One region of the Pedobacter faecalis genome, then DNA from elsewhere that is predicted to be linked to it. Evidence: riboswitches for the same ligand, from Rfam matches in the RefSeq annotation. Region 1 holds a riboswitch; the other holds the start of a gene.
What was found. A riboswitch is a leader RNA that binds a small molecule or an ion and turns the genes downstream of it on or off. The one in region 1 is predicted to bind S-adenosylmethionine.
Positions count from the first base shown of each region.

Region 2: linked by a shared signal. The riboswitch ahead of metH (methionine synthase) and the one ahead of QEP07_RS00745 (O-acetylhomoserine aminocarboxypropyltransferase/cysteine synthase family protein) in region 1 are both predicted to bind S-adenosylmethionine.

Region 1 covers NZ_JARXOW010000001.1:165,524-170,455, reverse strand. The annotation lists gene QEP07_RS00755 (lipocalin family protein) at 1-208, opposite strand, end outside; gene QEP07_RS00750 (trans-sulfuration enzyme family protein) at 288-1,403, shown strand; SAM riboswitch class I at 1,546-1,660, shown strand; gene QEP07_RS00745 (O-acetylhomoserine aminocarboxypropyltransferase/cysteine synthase family protein) at 1,869-3,173, shown strand; gene QEP07_RS00740 (homoserine O-acetyltransferase family protein) at 3,190-4,248, shown strand; gene QEP07_RS00735 (homoserine dehydrogenase) at 4,256-4,932, shown strand, end outside.
Region 2 covers NZ_JARXOW010000001.1:1,902,276-1,907,207, forward strand. The annotation lists gene QEP07_RS08600 (UDP-2,3-diacylglucosamine diphosphatase) at 1-692, shown strand, start outside; gene QEP07_RS08605 (GH1 family beta-glucosidase) at 689-2,029, opposite strand; gene QEP07_RS08610 (glycosyltransferase family protein) at 2,022-3,008, opposite strand; SAM riboswitch class I at 3,256-3,362, shown strand; gene metH (methionine synthase) at 3,507-4,932, shown strand, end outside.

The sequences.
Region 1 (4,932 bases):
TGCTGCCAATAAAGCAGGTATGAGGCCCTTCATCAAAAAGTGATTTTACAGCAGATTGAGGGACACCTTCAAACGTGATGTCGTTAAGCACCCAGCTTCCGGTGATGTTACCTCTTTTTACTGTTGTATTTGTTCCTTTGGGAGAGCAGCTTTGCAATACCATCATTGAACTGCATATGATGGCAGCTAGTAACACTATTCTTTTCATATCTTCATTTTTGCTTTGCTAATTACATAAATCTTGCCAAACACCAGTAACTAACAAGTTTTCGGCTTAACTTTGTTATATGAAGCCAGAAACTATTGCCATTCATGGGGGTAATTTTTACAAGCCCAGCACCGGAGATGTGACATCACCAATCAATTTGTCGACCACCTTTTTCCGTAACGAGGACGGTGGCTATTCGGGTGGACATATGTATAGCAGAATAAGCAATCCGAACCGGACTGCGCTGGAAAAAGCGTTGTCGGCACTCGAAGGCGGGGCTGATGCCTGTGCTTTTTCCTCCGGAAATACGGCTGGTATGGCCGTTTTTCAGGCCTTGCCTGCGGGCAGCCACGTTATTGCGCCCGACGATATGTACTGGGGGTTCAAGAAACAGCTGCTGACCATGTTTAACGAAACACTGGAATTTGACTTCGCGGATATGACCTCGTCTGAGGCGATCGAATCCTGCATAAAACCGAATACAGCTCTAATATGGATAGAGACCCCATCAAATCCGCTGTTAAAGATCACCGATATCACTGCTACGGCGAAAATTGCAAAGCGGTTTGGTCTGATACTGGTTTGCGACAGCACATTCGCTTCACCCTGCCTGCAACATACGCTGGCGCTTGGGGCTGATATCGTGATGCATTCCTCTACCAAATACATCGGCGGCCATAGCGATGTACTAGGCGGTGCGCTGATTACGGCTACTCAGAATGAGTTTTGGGACAAAATCAGAAATATTCAGCAGGTTGGCGGCGCAGTGCCCTCGCCTTTCGACTGCTACCTGCTTTTGCGCAGTATTAAGACTTTGCCGTACAGAATGCGCGGACACTGCGATAATGGCCTTGCCCTCGCAAAATTCCTGGAACAACATCCGGCGATTGATGAGGTGTTTTATCCTGGCCTTGCCAACCATCCTCAGCATGAGATCGCAAGATCGCAGATGAAGGCCTTTGGAGGGATGCTTTCTGTACTGCTTAAGGGTGGCGCACAAAAAGCTAAAGCGGTGGTAAACAAGGTGGAATTGTTTGCCCAGGCGACAAGTCTTGGTGGTGTAGAAAGCCTGATTGAACATCGGGCGTCCATTGAAGGACCAGATACCAAAACACCGCAAAATTTAATTCGGATATCTGCGGGACTTGAACATATTGACGATCTGATTCGAGACCTGACACAGGCTTTAGGCTAAAAAAACGACTGAAACATTGATGCCAATTAATTGACTATAAGTCGTTTAAAAATATTTCGAAATATTATTTGGACGAATTGGCCGCGAAGTAGTACATTTGTCGTCGTTAGCGAGTAGCTAATCAAGTCAGCCTACATGGTTTGATTTATAAAGAAGTGGCGAGAGACAGGCTCTGAGACCCACTGGCAACCCTCCCCAACTGGGAAGAAGGTGCCAATTCCTGACCAAAGGCATGGTGCTATTTGGAGAGATAAATTGAAACGAAATGAAAACATTAAGAATTACTCCCGGATTATTCAGTGATCTTCACAGGCCTGCATGCATGTGCTTCGGCATGTGATCATTGAAAATCTTCCTCCTGCTATATCTTGTCATACGGAAGGCCCTGTACAGGGTACGAGAAAGTTACATCCCAGCGATAAGCCGCTTAGCTTAACCAATCATTAACCATAAAAAAATTTAAATATGTCAGCAAACCTTAAATTTGAAACACTGCAGGTACATGCAGGACAGGAAATAGATCCTACAACAGGGTCGAGAGCCGTACCTATTTATCAAACGACATCATATGGATTTAAGAATTCAGAACACGGCGCGAACCTGTTTGCGCTAAAGGAATTCGGAAATATTTATACACGCATCATGAACCCCACCAATGATGTGTTTGAAAAGCGGATTGCAGCACTTGAGGGTGGCGTAGCGGCCCTGGCAGTAGGTTCGGGACAAGCAGCGCAGTTCATAGCTTTAAACAATATCTTGCAGGCGGGCGACAATTTTGTCGCTTCATCACACTTATACGGTGGTTCATACAATCAGTTTAAGGTAGCCTTCAAGCGTCTGGGCATTGATGTGAGATTTGCTAACGGCGATGACGTTACAGATTTTGAAGCAAAGATCGACAGCGATACCAAAGCCATTTACGTGGAGACCATAGGCAATCCTGCGTTCAGTATCATAGATTTTGAAAAATTGTCTGAGATTGCCAACCGCCATGAACTGCCACTGATCGTGGACAATACATTCGGAGCAGCGGGCTATCTGTTCAAGCCTTTGGAGCATGGCGCACATATCGTGGTTCAATCGGCGACAAAATGGATTGGCGGGCATGGTACCAGCATCGGTGGCGTCATTGTAGACGGAGGAAATTACAACTGGGGCAATGGAAAGTTTCCGCAGTTTACAGAGCCTTCCGAGGGTTATCACGGATTGGTATTTAATGATGTCTTTGGCATCGGGGGTCCTTTCGGAAATATACAGTTTATCATTCGTGCAAGAGTGGAGGGATTAAGGGACTTTGGTCCGGCCATATCGCCGTTCAACTCGTTTTTACTGCTTCAGGGCTTAGAAACATTGTCGCTTCGTGTTCAGCGACATGTGGATAACGCGTTAGCCCTGGCAACCTGGCTGGAAAGCCATGAGGCTGTAAGCTCAGTGAGTTATCCTGGATTGCCGGGCAGTAAATATCATACTAACGCAAAAAAATACCTTAAAAATGGCTTCGGCGCGGTTCTTTCCTTCGAATTGAAAGGAGGCAAGGAATTGGCAACCCGGCTGGTGGACAGCCTGAAGCTGGTAAGCCACCTGGCCAATGTGGGCGACGCGAAAACACTCATCATCCAGCCTTCTGCTACTACCCATCAGCAGCTTAGCGAATCGGAACAGGTGGCAGCAGGCGTTTTGCCTAACCAACTTCGCGTGTCTGTAGGTATTGAGCACATTGACGATATAAAGGCGGATTTTGAACAGGCGTTTGCGGCAATAAAACTTTAATACGGAGTTCACAGGAATGACAAATACGGCGACGCATCGTTATAAAGAGACCTTCAAACTGGAGAATGGCAAAGAGATTAACGACCTTACGATTGCTTATCAGACTTATGGCCAGTTGAATGCGGAGAAAGACAATGTGATCTGGGTTTGCCACGCGTTAACCGCAAATTCAGATGTCCTGGACTGGTGGAAGGGTTTGTTTGGTCAAAATGACTTATTTAATCCGGAAGAGCATTTCATTGTATGTGCCAATGTGCTGGGCTCCCATTATGGGACCACCTCCCCATTAAGTATCAATCCGGCTACCGGTCAGCCTTACTACCTTTCGTTCCCGGAGTTTACGATCAGGGATATTGTGGCTGCACACCGCATCCTTACTGATCATCTGGGCATTGGAAAAATTAAGGTACTGATGGGTGGATCTTTAGGAGGTCAGCAATCTCTGGAATGGGCAATCACAGAAAACGACCGGATTGAAAATCTGGTATTAATTGCCACCAATGCTATACACTCGCCCTGGGGTATTGCCTTCAATGAAAGCCAGCGCCTTGCTATTACGGCCGACCGGACGTTCTACGCTCAGCAACCGGAAGGTGGTTTGAAAGGCTTAAAGGCTGCGCGAAGTATCGCGCTGCTCTCCTATCGCACTTACGATGCGTATACGGCTACTCAACTCGAAAGCGTAAACGACAAAACGGACAATTTTAGGGCCTCCTCTTACCAGAACTATCAGGGTGAAAAGCTGTGCAAACGCTTCAATGCCTATAGCTACTGGTACCTTACCAAGGCGATGGATAGTCACAACGTAGGACGCGGGAGGCGCAGCGTAAACGATGCACTTCTGGAAGTGAAGGCAAATACTTTAGTGATCGGCATTGAAAACGATATCTTGTTCCCGCTTTCAGAACAAGAGTTTTTGGCTAAATCTATTCCTGATGCTGAATTTCAGCCCCTGAAATCTGCGTATGGCCATGATGGCTTCCTGATTGAGACGAACGTGCTCACAAAAATGATAGGCACATTTTTAAAAGAGCATGCAGATAAAAAGATAATTAAATTACATAAAACAGCTTAATTGATTCATGAGCAAAAAACTTAAGATTGGCCTGTTTGGTTTTGGCGTGGTCGGACAAGGACTGCACGACATTATCCGCGGACAGGAACTTAACCTGGAGATTGTTAAGATAGCAATTAAAGACCCTTCAAAAAAACGCATATTAGATGCGCACCTTTTTACGACCGATCATGACGAAATTTTAAACAACCCAGAGATCAATACCATTGTAGAATTGATTGACGATGCCGACGTTGCTTTTAATATTGCAAAAAAAGCACTTATGAGCGGAAAGAACGTTGTATCGGCAAACAAAAAGATGATTGCGCATCATCTTGCGGAACTGGTCCAGCTTCAGGCAGACCACGGTACGTCGCTGCTATATGAAGGTGCTGTATGTGGTAGTATCCCAATAATCAGGAATCTCGAAGAGTATTACGACAACGAACTTCTGCACGGCATAAGCGGAATATTTAATGGTTCGTCGAACTATATCCTTTCCAAAATATTTAATGACGGACTGGAATATGGCGTAGCACTAAAGCAAGCTCAGGACCTCGGGTTCGCTGAAACGAATCCGATATTGGATGTCGGCGGATACGATCCTAAGTTTAAGCTGGCCATTGCGACCGCTCATGCTTACGGCTTGTTTATTAACCCGGATAAGATCTTGAACGTTGGTATTCAAAACCTGTCTGACAACGA
Region 2 (4,932 bases), 1.7 Mb from region 1:
CTTACTTTCCCGAATCTCATATGAAAGTGATCCGCCGGATCATGAAGTTTAGCACGGAGGGTGTTCCGGTATATTATCTTACGGGCAACCACGATGAGATGCTGCGCAAGTTCAGCGATTTAAGTATCGGCAGCTTCCTGCTCACCGACAAACTTGTGCTCGAACTGGATGGTAAAAAGGCCTGGTTCTTTCACGGCGATGTATTTGACGTGACTATGCAGCATTCTAAGTGGCTGGCGAAACTAGGCGCCATCGGGTATGACGCACTCATCCTCATCAATAGCCTCGCCAACTGGATGCTTACCCTTTTAAAAAGAGAGAAAATGAGCTTCTCTAAAAAGATCAAAGCAAGCTTTAAAGACGCCGTTAAGTTCATTAACGACTTTGAGACTACAGCGGCCGAGCTCGCTATAGATAAAGGTTACGGTTATGTGGTGTGCGGACATATTCATCAGCCTGAGATCAGGGAAATAGCGACCGACCAGGGCTCGGTCTGCTATCTGAATTCTGGCGACTGGGTCGAAAACCTCACTGCCCTTGAATATCACCAAGGCACATGGAGCCTATACAAATACCTGCCTGAAGATTTTATCGCATACGTAGACGATGCGGATCTGCTCGACAATGAAGATCTGAAGATGAAACTGGATGTAAAGGCCATGTTTCAACGCTTTAAAACAGAGCACATCTAGGAAAGGAAGCGGGCATACCAGTGTCCTGACGACTTGACGATCCGGTGCTGGGAACTAAAGTCGACATGCACGAGTCCGAATCTTGGATGGTATCCTTCAGCCCACTCGAAGTTGTCTGTAAGCGTCCATACAAAATAACCGTGTACCTTCACGCCCTCACGCTTTGCTTTAAGAACCTCTGCGATGTGGTCCTGCAGGTACTTCTTGCGGAGATCATCCTGCACCTCCCCGTTGGCCGTTACCTGATCCGGAAATGCTGCTCCATTCTCGGTGACGATGATCCGCCGGATTTGCGGGTAAGCGTCAAACTTCTTTAATATATAATAGATCGCAGGAGGGTACACTTCCCAATGCATTTCGGTTAACGGTACACCGCGTGTAGACGCCTTAACCAGTCCTGCATGGATATAGGGTGTAAACAGTGAATAACGGACCACTTCCCGCGTATAGTTTTGAAGACCCACAAAATCGAAGTCGAACACCATACGCTCTTCGTCGCCCGGATAAAAATATTTACCGATCTTTCGAAGTACCGGAACTTCACTGAGCGGATAGCCCAGACCCAAAACCGGCTCGATAAACAGCCTGTTAAACAGTACATCGGCCCGCAACGCGGCGGCTACATCTTTTGGCGTTTGCGAATAGGGCTCTACATGGGAACAGGAGAACGTGGTTCCGATCTGAGCACTCGGACATAGCCGCCTTAAGGTTCTACCGCCCTCAGCCATGCACAATACGGCATGGTGCACCGCCGGAAGGAAATTTCTTAGTCCCTTTTTGCCCGGTGCATGTACACCAAGGAAGTAGCCAGCTCCTGTAAAGACCATTGGCTCATTCATGACCATCCAGTTTTTGATGCGGTCGCCGAAATGAAGGGCGCAGACCTCGACGTATTCCGAAAACCAGTCGACGATAAGGCGGTTGGTCCAACCACCTTTTTCCTCAAGAATCTGCGGCAGGTCCCAGTGATATATTGTAGGCCAGGGTTCAATACCAAGCTCCAGGCAGTAGTCGATGACCTGATTATAAAAGGCAATTCCTTTCTCGTTTACCCGCCCGGTGCCTTCGGGTAAGATGCGCGACCAGGATAGGGAAAACCGGAAATTGGGAATATTCATCTGCTTCACCAGATCAATGTCACGCTTGTATTCCGCATAAAAATCGCATGCAGTCTGCGCATGATGACCGCCCTTTACTCTGCTCTTCTTGGAGGTGAATACATCCCAGATGGAGGGACTTTTACCATCGGTTCCGCAGCTCCCTTCGTTCTGAAACGCTGCAGTGGACACTCCCCATTGGAAATCAGCCCCAAAATACGCTCTGCTTAGCTCATCCATGTCTGGCTACTATAGTTTCCAAAATATTTCTCGTCTCATCAGGGTAGTCGACCGTTATCCGATCATTGCTTTCAAGCCAGGCACTGAGTACGTCACTATGTTTGCTCTTGAGGCTCTTCATAACCGGAACCCCCATTTCCATCAGCGCCGCTGCATTTAAATGCTGTTCATATTGGCCTTTCATAGGAATCACCAGCAGCTTTTTTTTCATAAACAGCGCTTCTGCCGGCGTCTCAAAACCTGCGCCGCATAGTACGCCTGTCGACATGGCCATACTGGCCGTAAACTTTTCAGAATTCACCGGCTGGATACTTACATTCTTAACAACGCGGCTTTTTTTGTTGTGTTTGGAAAACACCTCCCACTGCACATTCTTATAGACCGTAAGCTGCTTTATCAGGCGTTCATCATCGTAAGCGGGCAGATATACTGTATAGTAGCTCTTATCTTTCAACTCCTTCTCACGCACTGCTTGCCTGATCACAGGGGTGAAAACATTCTTATTGTATCGCTCAAAATGGAATCCATAGTGCACGCTGGCTGGCGCGTAGTTATTCAGGATCAACCTGCCCGTAGGATCGGCATGCGAAGCTTTCGGCGCATTTGGTGCGATAACCGCCGCCTGGTGACTCAGGCCGATACATGGTTTGTTCTGGAAGTAGCAGGCCCAGGCAGAAACGGGTTCAAAATCATTTATAATGAGGTCATACTCGTGAACCGGAAGGGATCGGATGGCGCTTCTCAGGGCGCGCAGATCGGCTTTTACGATGGTTTTCCACAGATTTACGCCGCCTGTCTTTCCGAAAATAAAGCTCATGCCTTTTAATTTGTATCGGACAGGAAAGGGAAGTTCCAGATCGCCCTGAATGCCGCTGACCAATACATCCACCTCTCCCATCTCACGAAGGAGCGGAACAATATCCATTGCCCGGCTCAAATGACCGTTGCCCGTGCCCTGCACGGCATAAAGTATCTTCATTATGCGTTAACCCGCAAATGAAGCCCTGATAATCTGACGCAGAAACACCTCCTTGAAGAAGTCGATGAGCAGAAACGGGTTAAAAATGGTAGCCATAATCGATCTGTTTTGGTCGCAAGCTAGCGTTACTGTGTAAACACTACATTTAGTTAATGTGAAGTTTTATCTCCGAACCCTTACGGAATCTGAAGCTGCTTGTGTCTTGATCTTTATTTGGAATTGATTTTTCTTTGTTGCATTTTTGTAACGCTTATAGAGAAAGACGGAGGGATTAGACCCTGCGAAGTCTTAGCAACCTGTACTTACAAGGTGCTACATTCTACTGGAGCCTTCTTTGCTCCCGAAAGATAAGTTAACTGGTAGCATTGGCTAGAGCACATTCAGCTAAACTCCGCAACTTTCCATTAAGCTTTGTATGTAATCAGTTCGGCACTTGTTTTGGCGCTGCGCCACTATCAAAAATAGCTTTTTACATGCTCATATTGTGTAACCCGTTAAATGAATATTAGAGAAGAACTAGAGAAACGTATTTTAATTATCGACGGTGCGATGGGCACCATGATCCAGCGATATACCCTGACTGAGGAAGATTTCCGGGGGGAACGTTTCAAGGATCACCCCTGTGATGTAAAAGGTAATAATGACCTGCTCAACATCACCCGGCCCGACATCATTAAGGCCATCCATACCGAATATCTTAAAGCCGGTACGGACATTATTGAAACCAATACTTTCAGCACGCAGCGCATCTCTCTGGCCGATTACCAGATGGAGGAGCTCGACTATGAACTAAGCTTCGAGGGGGCTAAAATTGCCAAGGAAGCGGCCAATGAGTTTATGGCGGCAAATCCGGAGCGCAAGTGCTTTGTGGCCGGTGCCATTGGCCCGACCAACCGGACGCTATCCATTTCACCTGATGTGAACGACCCTGGGTTCAGGGCCATTAGTTTTGACGAACTTGTAGATGCGTATGACAGGCAGGTACGGGGACTGGTAGACGGGGGCGCCGACGTATTGTTGATTGAGACGATATTTGACACGCTGAACGCTAAGGCGGCGATTTTTTCTATAAAGAAATATGAAGCGGAAATTGGCCGCAAGATAGAGATCATGATATCCGGAACCATTACAGATGCTTCAGGGAGAACCCTGAGCGGACAAACCGCTGAGGCCTTTCTGAATTCGGTAATGCATGCTAAACCTTTAAGTATAGGGTTTAACTGTGCGCTTGGCGCAAAAGACATGCGTCCGCATATTGAGGAGCTTTCAGCTAAGGCGGGCTGTTATGTTTCTGCCTATCCGAACGCCGGACTCCCGAATGAATTTGGGGCGTACGACGAGACACCGCATGAAACTGCTCACCTGGTTGAGGATTTCATACAACATGGTTTTGTGAACATTGTGGGTGGTTGCTGCGGCACCACGCCCGACCATATCGGCTGCATTGCTGAAAAAGCAAAAGGCATTGCCCCGCGAAAAATCCCTCAGATCCAACCGTACATGAGGCTTAGCGGGTTGGAACCTGTTACGATTACACCAGAAAGCATTTTCGTTAACATTGGCGAGCGCACAAACATCACGGGATCACCTAAGTTTTCCAAACTCATCCTGAGTGGTGATTTTGAAGCGGCCTTGTCGGTAGCCCGCCAGCAAGTGGAAGGCGGCGCCCAGGTTATTGACGTGAACATGGACGAAGGAATGATCGACTCTGAAGCAGCCATGACGAAGTTCCTGAACCTGATCGCTTCGGAACCGGACATATCAAAGTTGCCGATCATGGTCGACTCCTCGAAATGGACGGTTATAGAAGCCGGACTAAAATGCTTGCAAGGCAAGGGCATTGTGAATTCCATCTCTTTGAAAGAGGGCGAGGATAAATTCCGGGAAAGTGCCCGGAAGATCATGACGTATGGTGCGGCTGTGG